DNA from 2 places in the Clostridium sp. MSTE9 genome. Region 1 is predicted to be linked to the other one. Evidence: riboswitches for the same ligand, from Rfam matches in the RefSeq annotation. Region 1 holds a riboswitch; the other holds the start of a gene.
The links. Region 1 has a riboswitch for thiamine pyrophosphate ahead of thiD (bifunctional hydroxymethylpyrimidine kinase/phosphomethylpyrimidine kinase). Riboswitches for the same ligand answer to the same signal wherever they lie in the genome.

Region 1 (8,346 bases):
ATTCAGCACCAGCGCGGAGGAAATCGCGGTGATATCCGCCGCTTCGCCGATATCGTCGGCCATGATGGGCGAGGCCCCAATCGCCAGCGTGATGTTGGCGCAGTCATTGACGGTAACATAATTGGTAATGTGGTGAACCAGAGGCTTTTTCGAGCGAACTTTTTCTAAAATTCCGCCGATTTGCTCTAGCCATTTTTTTTGAGTCATGCCATCTCTCCCCTTTCGTTTATTTGCGCTCGGGCATCAGTTCGACGTCGAGCCCTTCGAGAATCCGGTTCATGGTGCGTACGGCGCACATTTTCCCGCACATGGAGCAGCTGTGCTGATCCTCCGGCGGAACACTTTCAAAGTATGTTCTTGCCTTTTCCCCGTCGAGCGCGAGCGCAAAGGTTTCTTCCCAGTCCAGCCGCCTTCTGGCTTCGCTGATGCGGTAATCCGCCTCGCGCGCATGTTTGATTCCTTTGGCGATATCCGCCGCGTGGGCCGCGATTTTTGACGCAATGATCCCCTCCTTCACGTCGGACAGATCGGGCAGGCGCAGGTGTTCTGCAGGAGTGACATAGCAGAGGAAATCCGCTCCGTTTGCTGCAGCAATCGCCCCGCCGATCGCGGAGGTGATATGGTCGTACCCGGGGGCAATATCCGTGACCAGAGGTCCAAGCACATAAAACGGCGCGCCGTGACACAGCCGCTTTTCGAGCTTCATATTGGCGGCAATTTCATCCATCGCCATGTGGCCGGGGCCCTCCACCAGAACCTGTACGCCGCGCTCCCATGCGCGCTTGGTCAGATTCCCAAGCTCCGTCAACTCGGCGATCTGAGAGGCGTCTGTCGCGTCCGCAATGCTGCCAGGGCGCAGGGCGTCGCCAAGGCTGATCGTGACGTCGAATTCGTGCAGAATTTCGAGCAGCTCGTCGTAATGCTCGTAGAACGGGTTTTCGTTCCCGGTCATCTTCATCCACGCGAACAGCAACGAGCCGCCGCGCGAAACGATGTTCATCTGACGCCGCTCCCGCATGAAAATCTCTACGGCGCGGCGATTGAGCCCGGCGTGAATCGTCATGAAATCCACACCCTCTTCCGCGTGGGCGCGCACCACCTTCAGAAAATCCTGCGCCGTAATCTCTTTTAAATCCTTTTCCAGATACCCCACCGCATCGTAAACCGGTACGGTACCGATCATGGCGGGAGAGGTTTCGATCAGCTTTTGCCGGAAGGTATGCGTCTTGCCGTAGTTGCTCAAATCCATGATGGCTTCGGCCCCGAAGCGCTCGGCAAGGCGAACCTTTTCCATCTCGACCCGGTAATCCACACAGTCGCCGGAAACACCGAGGTTTACGTTGATTTTCGTGCGGAGCCCCTTCCCCACGCCGTGCGGATGAAGCACCGTATGCCGCACATTGGCCGGGATGACGACCTGTCCGCCGGCCACCAGCTCCAGCAGCTCCTGCTCCGCGATAGCTTCTTCCTGCGCTACCTGACGCAGTTCTTTTGTGACAATCCCTTTACGGGCAGCGTCCATCTGTGTTTGAAATTCCATTCATTTGCCCTCTCTTTCCTGTAATCCGTTCTGATAAAGATCGTAAAAATGATGCGTGGGGCCGCAGCCCTTACCAATCGCGAGCGAATGACGGATCGCGGTGGTAACGTACGCCTTTGCTTTGCGCACCGCTTCCTCCATGGAACAGCCCAGCGCCAGATTGCAGGCGATGGCAGAGGAATACGTACAGCCCGTGCCGTGTGTGTTTTTGGTCTGGATTCGCGTTTCGCTGAACCGGTAAAAGCGCTCGCCGTCGAACAGGATATCCAGCGCATCGCCGTCGGCGTGGCCGCCTTTTACCAGAACCCCCCTCGCCCCCATGGCGTGGATTTTCTTCGCAGCGCGCTCCATATCCTCCGGCGAGTGAATTGCAAGGCCGGTAATGGTCTCCGCCTCGGGAATATTGGGAGTGAGCAGATCGGCCAGCGGCACGATTTCGTGGATCAGCGTATCCATCGAATCCGGCTGCATCAGGGGGCAGCCGTTTTTGGCCAGCATCACGGGGTCGATCACCACATTGTTCGGGCGGTATTCGCGCAGCTTTTCCGCCACAGCCAGCATGCAGTCGGATTTGGAAAGCATACCGACTTTCACCGCGTCTGTGCCGATGTCCTGAAACACGGCGTCGATCTGCTGTTTGATCATGTCGGGAGAGATGTCCTGCACACCGAGAACTTCGCACGTGTTTTCCGCCACCACGGAGACAATCACGCTCATGCCGAAGGTGCCGTGCGCCGCAAAGGTTTTCAGATCGGCCTGAATTCCCGCGCCGCCGCTGCAATCCGAACCGGCTATGGTCAAAAGCTTTTTCATATGGGTCACCTTTCTTTCCTCAAAACAAAAAGGATGCCGCCGACCATGGCAAGCATCCTTTCGATCGATGTTTTGCTTCCCTACGCCAGTGTTAACTAACAGGTTCAAAGGGTCAGGTTTTAACCTTCTCAACTCCATAGAGTCCCCCCGCAACAGATTCAGTTGTTAAATAAAAAAGTGCTTTCCCTTATGAGGAAAGCACCGATTCATTCGTTCTGCATTTGCTTCCCTGCGCCAGTGTTAACTGACAGGTTCAAAGGGTCAGGTTTTAACCTTCTCAACTCCGTAGAGTCCCCCCGCAATCTATTCGATTACTCATAACTTAGCACGTATTTTCTTTTGTGTCAATACCGAACGAAAAAACACGTTTTGAGATTGGCCTTGTCAGAGCGGTACTCCGGCCGAGGACGCTGCACCATTGCCCAAACCCGATTGCCGTGGTAAACTGAGCTTATTAGAAGCGGAAATTCTGAACCTATACGCAGAGAAATTGGGATTTAGAAAGGGAAAACCGGATGAATATCATAAAAATTGAGGGAATATCAGAATCATATCCTGAACGGATAGATGGTACCCTAGAGTGGTATGCTTGCCAAGAGAGCAAAGATTACTTTTGTGATTTATATGAAGCTGAAGCAATTGTGAAATCGGGAAAAATATTTTCTGGAATGACCTGCCATTTGATTCATTATCCAGAGGGAACGGTTTACAGTCCATTCGAATTGAAAGAAAACGTCTATATCGAGCAGCCGGTTTGGGATGAAGGAAAGCTATCCTTTTTAGGAGTAGATTTTTTCAAACAGAAAATACAGCTGTATCGCTATTTTCCGGAGAATCAGGAACTTGAAATGATCAAAGAACTGCCGTTGGGAATTGTAGAAAATTGTTACAATCTTGCATTAAAAGTCTCGCCCCTTATGCTTTGTCGAGATGCAAACAATAAGATTTTTGAAATTGTCTGGCCAGAAAATAAAAGAATAGAGATAGGACAAACCGAGGATTTATTGTTCCGCGATGGAGAAGACTTATATTTTTCCGAATGGTATGAAGACCCGGAATACCATGAAAATGTAATCATCAGAGATCTGTCTACTGGAAAGATAAAGGAAAAACATTCCGGCTATCTCATTAAGCTGCCCAACGGAGTGTATTGGAAGATTTCATTATAATTTCCAATTTGAAAGGAGGGGATTCGATGCAGTACGGCCCGAATCCTGATGCGATCTACCCCAACGAAGCGATCAAAAGTGTCTGCTTTATTAAGAATGTCATCACCCGTCCCAATATTCTTGTGGGCGACTATACCTACTACGACGACATCCACGGCCCGGAGCGCTTTGAGGAGCACGTCACCCATCATTATGAGTTTCTGGGCGACAAGCTCATCATCGGAAAATTCTGTGCCATCGCCAAGGGCATCGAGTTTGTCATGAATGGCGCCAACCACCGGATGTGCAGCGTTACCACCTATCCATTCAACATCATGGGCAGCGGCTGGGAAAAATCCATGCCCTCTTTGGATGACCTTCCTTTTAAGGGCGACACCATAGTGGGCAACGATGTATGGATCGGACAGAATGTTACGGTGATGCCCGGCGTCCATATCGGTGACGGCGCCATCATTGCCGCAAATTCTGTGGTGGCGAAAGACATCCCCGCCTACTGCATTGCCGGGGGAAATCCCTGCAAGGTTATCAGAAAGCGTTTCGATGACGATCTGACCGAATACCTGCTGCAATTGCAGTGGTGGAACTGGCCCGCCGAAAAGATCTTTGAACATCTGGACATTCTGTGCAGCGCGGATTTGGAGAAAATCCGGACAATAGAAAAGCAGTGAACAGACGGAAAATACACAAAAGCGGAATTGACAGAGGCGCACAGAACCATATCTTCCATCATCCACAAATGCGAAAAAGCACGGGAAAAATTCTCGAACGGTACCTTTCATCACACGCTCCTAAAGAACAGAAGAAAAGAGATGTATATGTCCAAAGCCTTGATTGAAGAAGCTCTCGGCATCGAGGAGTGAAGTCCGATACGATAGCCATCCTGAAAAAGGCAGAGCGAATATACCGCCCTGAATCCGGAAATCATTACTGACAATCCAGGATACCGATTGCGGCAGAATTGCAGCGGAAAATTTTGATTAGGAGATGTCAATATGAAAAATGAAAAACGGGAATTGTCGCTCGAGCAGCGTGAGGAGCTGCTCAAAACCTTAAAGGCCCGCTTTGAGAAAAACAGGAATCGGCATCCGGGTATTGAATGGGATGAAATACAGGCAAAATTGGAAGCCAACGCGGAAAAGCTGTGGTCGCTGAACGAAATGGAAAAAACCAGCGGCGAACCGGATGTTGTGGGGTTCGATCGTTCTACGGGCGAATATCTTTTTTATGATTGTGCGGCGGAAAGCCCAAAGGGCCGCAGAAGCGTCTGCTATGACCGCAAAGGGCTCGAATCGAGGAAAGAACACAGGCCGGAGAATACCGCGGTTGATATGGCGGCTGCTATGGGCATTGAGTTACTGACGGAAGAACAATACCGGGAACTGCAGAAACTGGGAAGCTTTGATACCAAAACGTCAAGCTGGGTGAGAACTCCCTCCGATATCCGGAAATTGGGCGGGGCCCTCTTTTGCGACCGCCGCTACGATACCGTCTTCGTATACCACAACGGGGCGGAATCTTACTATGCCGCCCGGGGCTTTCGAGGCATGCTGAGGGTCTGAATTTGATAAGGATACAAAGGAACGGAGAAGTATAAAAGTATTGTTGACAAAATACTCAGCAAAATAGAAATTTACAGGGGAAGTATATGACATATGAAAAGATGAAGGCCGTACTCCAAGATTACAATTGGGATAATGGGTTTGATGTACCGAAACAAATGCTCCTGGATGAGAATTGCGATTTGGCTTTGGCATTAGAGGTTTTCTATCTTGGGGATGGCTTTGGATACTTTCAGACCTTTGCCCACAATATTGGCGGCACAAAGGAATGGTTTTGCTTTATCAGTGACCTGTATGATGATATTGATAACGGGAAATACAAGAAGTCAGAACACCACTATACAATTCCGCTGTCACAGGTACAACGTTATCAGCTTAGAAAAAACATCCCGGAAGTATTTTTGACAGACATATAAATCCCGGTTTAAGGAGGGCAAAATGATCATTCGTCAAGAACAAAAAAGTGATTCTGAAAAAGTGTATCAGGTGGTTCAGAAAGCGTTTGAGAAAGCGGAACGTTGCGACGGCAACGAGCAGGATTTGGTTGTTGCGCTGCGAAAAAGCGCGGCATACGTACCGGAGCTCTCTTTGGTCGCCGAAGAAAACGGTGAGGTTGTTGCGCATATTCTATTTACCAAAATCCGCATAGGCGATCAAACGGAACTGGCTTTGGCGCCGCTTTCCGTTTTGCCGGAATATCAGCGCCAGGGGATCGGAACAGCACTCATGGCTCGTGGGCATCAAATTGCCGCTCAGATGGGCTACGGATTTTCGGTAGTTCTGGGCAGCGAAGAGTATTATCCGAAAGCAGGATATGTACCGGCAGAACAATACGGCATCCAGGCGCCGTTTGATGTTCCAAGTAAGAATTATATGGCGCTTGACCTGCAGGGTAAGCCGCGTAAACTGAACGGTACCGTGGCGTATGCCAGGGAATTTTTTGAGGTATAGCGAGAAAATGGTGAGCGTATTGACCCAAGGCACAAAGAGTTGACAGTAGGAACAGAGACAATAAAATATGATCAAAGGGGGAATCATCTTGAAAACGATCGGACTGATTGGCGGGATGAGCTGGGAAAGCACGGTTACTTATTATCAGGTCATCAATGAAATCGTAAACCAAGAGTTGGGCGGACTGCATTCCGCAAAAATCCTGCTGTACAGTGTGGATTTTGCAGAAATCGAAAAGTGCCAGGCGGACGGTGATTGGGATAAAAGCGCGGATATTCTCTCTGCGGCGGCCCGGAACCTGGAAAAAGCCGGAGCAGACTTTATTGTGATCTGCACCAATACCATGCACAAGGTAGCGCCCCAGGTTCAAAGCAAAATCGGCATCCCGATCCTACATATCGCCGAAGCGACAGCGGATGAATTAAAGCGCTGCAACATTACAACGGTCGCATTGCTTGGAACCAAATATACCATGACACAGGATTTTTATAAGGAAAAGCTGACGCGTGCGGGAATTACTGTTCTGATCCCGGATGAACAGGAAATTGAAACGGTAAACAATATCATTTATAAGGAATTATGTTTGGGGATCATTTCGGAAATTTCAAAGGAAAAGTATCGGGATATCATCAGGGCTCTTGCCAGGCGCGGCGCTGAAGGAGTTATTCTCGGCTGTACGGAAATCGGGATGCTGATTCGGCAGCAGGATACCGACCTGCCTGTTTTTGATACGACCAGAATTCACGCGTCAAAAGCCGCCATGCTGTCCATCGAAAGATAATTTTTTCAATTTCTCAGCGGGGCTTATGGCCCTCTGCACAGAAAAAGCCTGCCAACAGCACAAGACCGTTGGCGGGCTTTTGGAATGCAAAGAAAAATCAGAATTCGGGCAGAGTAATGATAATTTCTTCCGACAGGCTCACCGGGCCGCCCATGCGGCAGCGGATAACCTTGCCGTTTTCGATTGCGGCGGCAGCTTCGATCACGCCGCCGGGCTGGTGCAGGCTGAAACGATGCTCGCCGTCACCCTGCTGCAAAGCCAGAAACACCGCAACCGCCATGGAACCGCTGCCGCAGCTGCTCTCCCAGATCAGGGAATCTGTGTCACACACATACACAACGGGCACCATGTTTTCTCCGTTCAGGAAAAGGATTCCGTAGGCGCTGGCGGGTGCGGCCGCCTGAACTGCCGCAAGCAGTTCCCGGACAAACGCCTCCCCTTTGGCTTCTCCGGGAACGATGGTATGTACAATTCCGTCAAAGCAAACGGCATTGTATTCCTGACCGTCAAACGGAATCTGAATCGTTCCAACAGGCAGCGGCATTTCCGTTTCGCACCGGCCGCCCTCCCGGTCAATCTGCACGGTGAGGGGCTGTTCGGCGCCGCTGACCTCTACAATTACGGTATCGGGGGTCCCAGGAAGCTGCGTGCTGAGCAAATACCCGAAGCTGCGGGTAGCGTTGCCGCAGAACTCGCCGCCCATCATCTGAATGCGGCCCTGTGCGCCCATGCGCGGCGGTACCTGAAAAGCCACCTGTTCTGCATGGTACTCTTCCATGGACAGCAGCTTTGCCGCAACGGGGGCATACTGCTCCGGCGGCACATCGCCCAGTACAAAAATAGTGATATTGCCCGCGGGATCGGCTACTCTGATCGAAAACTTCACTCGAAAGCTCCTTTCCTGCATACCGGCAGTTCTCCGGTATGATGTTCTGCCCTTACAGCAATTTCCTAAGAATCGTGCGGAATAAATTTTGTTCTCTCCCCGCCTTCGGCGGGGAGAGAACACTCTACTTTCCGACTTTGATTTGAATTTGCTATAGCATACCATGTGTGCGTCTTTTTTCCGTTTAAATTGTCGTGTCCGCCAGCTCCAGCGGCAGGTACAGCTCATAGGCCCCCGGAAGGTGCCCCATGTATTTTTCGGCGTTCGCACAGCACGCTTCAAAGCCCTCCGGAATCACGTCGGTGAACTCTTCGGGATAGTTTTTGATCAGGATCGCCTTAATCCGCTCCAGAATGCCCAAAGACATGGGCGAAGCCAGCATCTGCGCATGTCGTTCTGCCTCTGCGAGCAGGGGCTTCGAGTCCTTAAAGTTCCCTTCGGCGGCGTACAGCAGCGCGCAGTAGGATTTGGTGATGCCGCGCCCTACCAGGATGTTGGAGGCATCGTACAGCTTATTCGAGGTAAAGAAACGGTCAGCCGCCTGCTCCTTCTTACCCAACGCAAGCAGCGCGCGCGCCTGATTGGAATAGAATGTGGGATTTTTGGGGTATTTGCGGTCGCTGCAGATTTCCAGCGCACGGTCGTAA
Region 2 (8,346 bases), on a different contig from region 1:
TCTGCGAAAAGAACGGAACACGGCTGCGGTACATCCATTTCGGGGCCAATCCCGCGGCCACCGGCCTGCCCACCATGGTTCCCGCAAGAAACACAAAGCCCCAGGGCAAAAGCGGAAAATAATCCGACGATGAGAACGAGGAATCATAAAAGCCCAGCGGGAACAGCCACTTCACATGGTAAATCGCCTCCGGCAGAGGAATCACCGAAACCGGGCCGAACCCCAAATAACCCGACGGGATGGGCCGTGTGAAGAAATAAAGAACAAAGCACAGCAGAACCAGCAGCCACGAAAAGGGGATTTTTTTCTGATATTGTCCCAAAAGGCCGTACAGGATCATGCACACTGCCAGAAAATGCAGAATGCCGAACCAGATGGCATACTGGGGCGTGACGAGGACGGTGACAAGCGTAACCACAAGCGCGACCGCAAACAGCCGCAATCCCCGCCGCAGATTCGATCGCGAAAGCAGAGAAGAGATTCCCGAAATAAAAATAAACAGCGCCGCAAAAAATGGCTCCGCCGGGGTAAAAAAGCGGAATAGCACCATCATCCATGAAATCTGGTACAGAAAGGCAAAGGTGTAAAACGCGTGGTAAAAGACCATGCAGAACACGGCAAAACCGCGCAGCTCGTCCATCAGGTGAAGCCGGGGGCGCGTAGCTGCCGCCGGGGACTGTGTGCTTTCGTTCAAGTTGATTCCTCCCGCCGAATCCCAAAAGTGGTTGTCAATATACAAAATCTGCCGGATTTTTGCGGGAACATAAGCAAAATTACCGCTTCAAACCAGAGCCGTACCGTGTTATACTAGACTCAGGCAGATTTGCCCTGAATTGTCCGGTGCGTCAGTCCGCGCCGGTATCCAAAGATATCATTTTATTTTATTATATCGAAGGAAAGGAAGAATTACAATGAATGAACTGAAAATTGGACAGACGATTTCCCAGGATTATACCGTTACCTCCGCCGATCTGGCCTCCAAACTCGGCAGCGGCAGCGTAGACGTGCTTGCCACGCCCCGGCTGGTTGCGCTGATGGAAGGCGTTTGCGCCCGGATGCTGAACACCTATCTGCCGGAGGGGATCACCTCGGTAGGTTCCGAAGTGCATATCAAGCATCTGGCGCCCACGGTTGAGGGTGTTACCATCCACCTGACGGCAAAGCTGATCGAAAGCGACGGCCGCAAATTCACCTTTGAGGTAGAGGCATCTGACAATGTGGGCCTGATTTCTACCTGCACGCATGAGCGCGCCAGCATCAAGCGTGAGAATTATCTGAAAAGAGTAGCGGAACGCGCCAAGCAATAAACCTCTGACGAAAGGAACTCCCGATGAAACCTGTTTACCCCATCGTTTTATTTGATCTGGACGGCACCCTGACCGAATCCGGCCCGGGCATCCTGAGCTGTGTAAAGGAAACCATGCAGCGCCTGGGGGTGCCAGAGCCGCCGCCGGAGATTCTGCGCACCTTTATTGGCCCGCCGCTGTTTCAAAGCTTTTCGCAGACCTGCGGCCTGCCGGACGACGTGAGCGACCGGGCGGTGAAGCTGTACCGCAGCCTTTACGAAACCGATGGCCTTTACAAAAACTCGGTGTACCCGCATACCTTCGAGCTGCTTTCCGCTCTGCGGGGCGCGGGAGCAAAGCTCTGCATCGCCACCTCGAAGCCCCTGCCGCAGGCAAACCGCGTGGCAGAAATCTTTAAGCTGGCCCCGCTGGTAGATTTTGTCGCGGGCCCCGCCGGCAGCGAGGAGCGCGCCAGCTCAAAGGCAGAGCTGATCACCTCGTGCGTGGAGCGGTTCTCGGCCAAACCGCAGAACGCGGTGATGATCGGCGACACGAAGTTCGACGCCGAAGGCGCACGCCTGGCAGGCACGGATTTTATCGGGATGCTGCACGGCTACGGCACCCGCGAAGAGATGCAGGAGCAATTTTCCGGCGCGCGGTTCGCCGCGGATTTTATAGAGCTGGAACGCTTGCTCTTGACAAACTGAGCGGATACGGATATAGTGATATTGGAACTGAATACGGGGCGCTGCGTATACGCGGCTGAGATGAGGCGGATTGACGCCTATGTCCCTTTGACCTGATCTGGATAATGCCAGCGTAGGAAACTTTTGCAGCACAGCAAGACGCATTGTGGTATTACCCGCAATGCGTCTTTTTGCGTGCGGCATGTTTTTCAGGAAAGATCGCAGTTCACACTTTCGGTTTCCGCTACCGGAACAGCGGACGCGCCTGAAACGATCCTCCTTCACTGTTTTGATGGAAGATCCGGTATCAATCGGCGCGAGGAAGGATCTTTTATGAAAAAAAACAACACCATCATTCTGGTGGAATGTGCGCTGATGATCGCGCTCTCCACTGTTCTGAGCATGATCAAGGTATTCGAGCTGCCGCAGGGCGGTTCGATCACCCTGGCCAGCATGGCGCCCCTGGTACTGGTTTCTTACCGCCACGGGGTCAAATGGGGCCTCGGCACCGCTTTTGTTCACAGCCTGCTGCAGATGCTGCTGCAGTTCAACGCCCCGCCCGCAAAAACGCTTACCGCGTTCGCTTTGGTGGTACTGCTCGACTATGTGCTGGCCTTTACCGTGCTGGGCAGCGCGGCGTTCTGGGGCAAGCCGATCCGCAACCGTTCGGCCAGCATCGCATTCGGCGCGGCGATCGCCGTATTCCTGCGCTTTCTGTGCAGCTTTGCCTCCGGCATCCTGATCTGGGGCGAGTATGCGCCCGAGGGAACGCCTGTGTGGCTGTATTCTCTGATTTATAACGGAAGCTATATGCTGCCCGAACTCGTGATCACCTCTGTCGTCACCATCGCGCTGGTCAAGGTGCTCGACCGCACCGGAAACCGCTCCGCTCACGCGGCATAAGCGCTCTTACCAAAGGCCGGAGGGCTTGTTTGGAGAAGTCGCCAAAGTTGGGACAGACCTGTCAACAAATGCGGGGGCTTGTCATAAAATACATTAGGTGAGCCGAACGCCTTCTTCCATTTCATGTTCCTCCTATTTCAAATATAGTTCACCGTACAGAGGCAAAAAGGGGAAAACCGCAGTGCGGTTTTCCCTTCGTTTTTTGATACATATCAGCCGCCGAAACCTGTGTAAGGCAAGGCACATATCGCTTTCCCGGCAAGCCTGAGTTACAGGCCCAGCTCCTCGGGCTGCACCATGCCGGTCTGAATCGCACGGTCGCGCAGGAAAATATACAGCTCTGCAAGCGTTGCGTAATAATACGGCATAATCAGAGCCAAACCCAATGTAACCACAATATTCGTTAAGAATATGGGCGCAGAAGCCATCTCCAGAACGATCGACACAGCGATCGGGATTAAAAACCAGCCGATAAAGGAAAGGGACAGCACAAGGATCGCACCCTTTTCCCCATCGGTCATCAGGCGGCTGATCTGCCGTACCCGCCGGCCCGAAAGCCGGGGATTGTCAGACAGCAGAAACGGAACCATGATGTACTGCAGCGCCTTGTAAATGCCGGGGATAATCAGCAGCAGTGTCCACAGGCCGATGAACAGGTTGGTCACAAAGCTGGTGAGCACCACGTTGCCATACCCGTTCCGAAAGCCCAAAAACACATCGGAAAACTGCCCCGCGTCAAACCGGTTGCGTACAAAAAAGCCGTACACTCCCACAATCAGCGGAAAAAGAATAAAGATATTCAGCAGCAAGAAACCCAGATTATACCCCATGAACACGCCGGGCGCAACCTCAGGCACACCATTCTCCAGTCCGGAGATCCACTTATCGTTGACCTCACCGTAACCGGTAATCCATTCTATCAGCGAGGGTGCGATCATAATCACGGCAGAAACCAGGAATGCCATCCAATACTTTCCGCCCCGGATTGCCGCTTTCGCATTGCTCTTCACAATCTCTCTGCTCCACATTTTCTAGTAAGACCCCTTTCACTCTTTTCTGTATCATACGATACAGCCCTTGGCCACTATGCCTAAACGCGGCCACAGTGCCTATCATAAATTTTCCATTGAAAGGCAGGGCCAGCCTGTCAGCCCTTGCGCGCCCGGCGCTCTGCCATGCTTGAATTTTATGCTTCTGCCATTCGGCGGCGCCTAACACCGCCACAGCTTCCTTCCTTAAGATAGCAATCTTCTGTTTCCCTGGCGGCCAACCGCCGCTCTTTCATGGTATGATTCTTCTGCCCAAATTGCAACAATAAGGGATCAGGCGATCGGTGTTGTCCGACTCTGCCTGATCCCTTGTTACCGATACTGTACTGCGTTATTAATTAGATTGTTCTGCCCGGATTAATCGGCGTATTTGTCCTCTTCGCTCCAGGAATACATCTTGCGCAGCTCTTTACCAACGGATTCCAGCTGATGCTCGGACTCAATGCGGCGCATCGCGCCAAAGTGCGCACGGCCATTCTTATTCTCCGCGATCCATTTGCCAGCAAAGGTGCCGTCCTGAATCTCAGAAAGGATCTGTTTCATTTCTTTCTTCGTGTCGTCCGTAATCAGGCGCTTGCCGGATTCGTAATCGCCGAACTCCGCGGTATCAGAAATGGAGTATCTCATCAGCTCAAAACCGCCCTTGTAGATCAGATCGACGATCAGCTTCATCTCGTGAATGCACTCAAAGTATGCGTTTTCAGGAGCATAGCCCGCTTCTACCAGCGTTTCAAAGCCGGCCTTCATCAGAGCGCAGACGCCGCCGCACAGAACCACCTGCTCGCCGAACAGGTCTGTTTCAGTTTCCACACGGAAGGTGGTCTCCATCACAGCCGCACGCGCGCCGCCGATGCCCGCACCGTAAGCCAATGCTACATCAAGCGCATGGCCGGTGTAATCCTGCTCAACCGCTACGAGGCAGGGAACACCCTTGCCCTCCTGGAATTCGCTGCGAACGGTGTGTCCGGGGCCCTTCGGGGCGATCATGAACACATCCACAAACTTGGGGGGCTTGATCTGACCAAAATGAATGTTGAAGCCATGGGCAAACGCAATGGCCTTGCCATCGGTCAGGTTCGGCTCAATGTCCTTCTTGTACATCTCTGCCTGACGCTCATCGGGGATCAGAATCATGATAATGTCAGCAGCCTTGGTAGCCTCCGGTACGGTTAGAACCTTCAGGCCCGCCTTCTTTGCGCGCTCTGCGCTCTTGCTGCCCTCATAAAGGCCTACTACAACATCGACTCCACTGTCATGCAGGTTCAAAGCATGGGCATGGCCCTGGCTGCCATAGCCAATAATCGCTACGGTTTTCCCCTTGAGTACGTTGATATCGCAATCGGCTTCATAATAAATCTTCGGCATAACATGTTCCTCCTTCAGCAGGTATAAAATTTATAAGACAGAGTTCAAGTTTCGTTTGCCAAGTCCGCTCAAACGCTCTGTTTTCTGGTTACCTGGGGCCCCTGCTCCAGTGCGACTGTGCCCGTGCGGGCGATTTCCTTAATACCGTAGGGCTTCAGCAGCGTCAGCATGGTTTCTATTTTTTCAGCGGTATCCGCAAACTGAATCGTCAGCGAAGTAAGGGATACATCCACCACGCGCGCGTGGAACAGCTCCGCAATCTGAATGATTTCGGGGCGGTACTGCGGCGTGCAGCTCACTTTAATCAGCGCCAGCTCGCAGCTGATGAACGGGCCGGTGTCGTCGAGGCGCTTGACCTTAATGACGGGGATCAGCTTGTTGAGCTGCTTTTCCACCTGTTCCATCACATATTCGTCGCCGTTGACGACGATCGTCATGCGGGAAATGGCGGGGTCCTCCGTCACGCCCACGGCCAGGCTGTCAATGTTGAACGCGCGGCGGGAAAACAGGCCTGAAACCTTAGACAGAACGCCGGGCTGGTTCTCTACCAGAACTGAGAGAGTATATTTCATTTCGGCTCCCTCCCTTTCAAATCGACGGCAAGGTCGGATCAACCTTGCAGACAAGCAGATACGGCTTATTGGATGCCAGCATTTTCCTGGCCAGCTCTTCCGCCTCGGGATTGTTCTCCGCCTGAGCGGATTCGATTCCGTAGGCCCTGGCCAGCGCCACGAAATCGGGGTTACCGTGCAGCTCGGTGGCCATATGCCTTCCCCCGTACTGCTTATCCTGAATCTCGCGCACCATGCCAAGGTGCTCGTTGACCATAACGATGATCTTGACGCCAACGCCGCTCTGCATGATCGTGCCGAGCTCGCACATCGACATCTGGAACGAGCCGTCACCGCAAACCGCCACAACCTGACGGCGGGGCTTTGCCAGCTTTGCGCCGATAGCCGCCGGGATCGAATACCCCATGGTGCCGAGGCCGCCGGACGTTAAAAAGCGCCCTTCCTTTACATTGAAGTTGTTGACGGACCAGATTTGGTTCTGGCCAACATCCGCAACCAGAATCGCGTCGTCTTTCATCATCGAAGAGAGCATGCGCATGAATGAGCGCGGCTCCACATAATCCTGAGAAGGCTCCCCATGCGGTACATCCGCCTGCCGCAGCTCCTGAACCCGGTTCAGCCACTCCTGCGGCGCCGCGTTGCTCACCTTATCTGCCAGGCTGTTCAGCACAAGGCGGATATCTCCAACGATCGGGATATGCGCGGTAATATTCTTGCCGATCTCCGCGGGATCCACATCAATGTGGATGATCTGCGACTTGCTGCCCAGCATTTCGGGGGCGATAATCGCGCGGTCGCCCACTCTGGCGCCGCAGAGAATGACCACATCGGCAGAGAGCAGCGCCTGATTGGCGCTTTTCTTGCCGTGCGAGCCGACCATTCCCAGGTAAGAATCGCTGTCCAGCGGAACCACGCCGATGCCCATCATGGTAGAAACCACAGGGATTCCCGTTTTCTCCACCAGGCCCATCAGCTCTTTTCTGGCGCCCGCCAGCACCACGCCGCCGCCGCAGCAAATCAGCGGCCTCTGCGCTCCGGCAAGCGCCTCGACAGCGCGCTTGATCTGCAGGGCATGTCCCTGCGTGCGGGGCTTATATCCGATAATATCCGCGTGCTGCGGGTATTTGAACTCTTTGATCTGGTTTTGCTGCACGTCTACCGGCACATCGATCAACACCGGGCCCGGGCGGCCTGTGGAAGCAATATGGAACGCCTCCTTAAACACGCGCGGCAGATCGGCAGTGTCCTTTACCAAATAGCTGTGCTTCGTGAACGGCTCGCAGGCGCCGGTAATATCGGCCTCCTGAAACACATCACGGCCGAGCAGCTCGGAACGAACCTGCCCGGTGATGGCGATCAGAGGCACCGAATCCATATAGGCGGTCGCGATGCCCGTAATCAGGTTCGTCGCACCGGGGCCGGAGGTAGCGATACACACCCCGGGCTTTCCGCTCGAACGCGCATAGCCGCTTGCCGCATGACCGGCGTTTTGCTCCTGCCGAACCAGAACGTGCTGGATGGAGGACTGTGATAGCTGATCATAAAAAGGACAGATCGCCGCGCCCGGATAGCCGAACGTTAGGACGACCCCTTCCTGCTCCAGGCATTTCACCATGATTTCCGCTCCGCTGATCATCGTACTCCACCTTCCCACTTGTAATATTGATTTGATACGGATTCTCGATAAAACCAAGAATCGCGATTGTTCTGCGAAATGCCGCTTCAAAAAAAGATAAAATTATCCGGCTCTTTTCCATCCGCCTTCGGAGCGAAAAGAAGCCGCCATCTTAAAAGAGCATTCACTTTGAATTACTTTTTATTATAGTATGATACTTTAAATCAGTCAACTGAAAAAGCGGTGTGCCGCCTCCCAAAGGAACACGGCGCACCGCCTTACTTTTGTGCAATTTTGCTTATGCTGCCGCAAGCGCAAAGCGCTGCTGCGGTCTCTTGATCCATATGGCGGTAAACAGCCGCTTGCGGTTTATTTTACCAGAGATTTCAATGTTTCAATCTGAGCGGGAGTCAAATCGAGAATATCGCTGTTCTCCATGCCGGTGGAAACATCCTCAATCAGGATCATCTTGGTGTCCTTCTGGGTCACGGTGTTGTGCCACAGGGACTGAGGGATATTGTAAACCTTGAACGGCTCCATTTCCAGCGCTTCCATCTTCAGCTCGCCATCAGTCTCTTCTGCACTGATCAGGGTGCAGCGGCCGCTGAGCAGCACAAACAACTCGTCGGTCTTGTTGTGGCGCTCCAGGCAATCGAGGCCGGTAATGTCGTTTGCGGGCTTCCAGTTCTTAATGCCGACAGTCCACTTCTCATTCTCGTAGACTCTCTGCATTCCTTCGCCGTTCATCTCAAAGCTTTGAATTTTCATGGTTTTGTCTCCCTCTTATTTCAGCAGTACCTTGGCTTTTGCCACAATATTCTCCGGGGTCAGGCCGTAAATGCGGAACAGGTCTGCCGGCTTGCCGGACTT

Region 2: it holds a riboswitch for thiamine pyrophosphate, as region 1 does, so the genes downstream of both, thiT (energy-coupled thiamine transporter ThiT) here and thiD (bifunctional hydroxymethylpyrimidine kinase/phosphomethylpyrimidine kinase) in region 1, are expected to answer to the same signal.

The regions. Positions count from the first base shown of each region.
Region 1 covers NZ_AKFU01000046.1:26,119-34,464, reverse strand. The annotation lists gene thiM (hydroxyethylthiazole kinase) at 1-207, opposite strand, end outside; gene thiC (phosphomethylpyrimidine synthase ThiC) at 227-1,540, opposite strand; gene thiD (bifunctional hydroxymethylpyrimidine kinase/phosphomethylpyrimidine kinase) at 1,541-2,353, opposite strand; TPP riboswitch at 2,413-2,512, opposite strand; TPP riboswitch at 2,562-2,661, opposite strand; gene HMPREF1141_RS13685 (hypothetical protein) at 2,869-3,522, shown strand; gene HMPREF1141_RS13680 (Vat family streptogramin A O-acetyltransferase) at 3,549-4,190, shown strand; gene HMPREF1141_RS13675 (DUF4256 domain-containing protein) at 4,515-5,081, shown strand; gene HMPREF1141_RS13670 (DUF4274 domain-containing protein) at 5,168-5,497, shown strand; gene HMPREF1141_RS13665 (N-acetyltransferase) at 5,520-6,032, shown strand; gene HMPREF1141_RS13660 (aspartate/glutamate racemase family protein) at 6,121-6,813, shown strand; gene HMPREF1141_RS13655 (hypothetical protein) at 6,911-7,699, opposite strand; gene HMPREF1141_RS13650 (AAA family ATPase) at 7,884-8,346, opposite strand, start outside.
Region 2 covers NZ_AKFU01000001.1:17,404-25,749, reverse strand. The annotation lists gene HMPREF1141_RS00130 (heparan-alpha-glucosaminide N-acetyltransferase domain-containing protein) at 1-694, opposite strand, end outside; gene HMPREF1141_RS00125 (thioesterase family protein) at 912-1,307, shown strand; gene HMPREF1141_RS00120 (HAD hydrolase-like protein) at 1,331-1,993, shown strand; TPP riboswitch at 2,018-2,129, shown strand; gene thiT (energy-coupled thiamine transporter ThiT) at 2,306-2,875, shown strand; gene HMPREF1141_RS00110 (DUF975 family protein) at 3,145-3,903, opposite strand; gene ilvC (ketol-acid reductoisomerase) at 4,282-5,289, opposite strand; gene ilvN (acetolactate synthase small subunit) at 5,358-5,861, opposite strand; gene ilvB (biosynthetic-type acetolactate synthase large subunit) at 5,878-7,497, opposite strand; gene HMPREF1141_RS00090 (cupin) at 7,846-8,244, opposite strand; gene HMPREF1141_RS00085 (transketolase C-terminal domain-containing protein) at 8,260-8,346, opposite strand, start outside.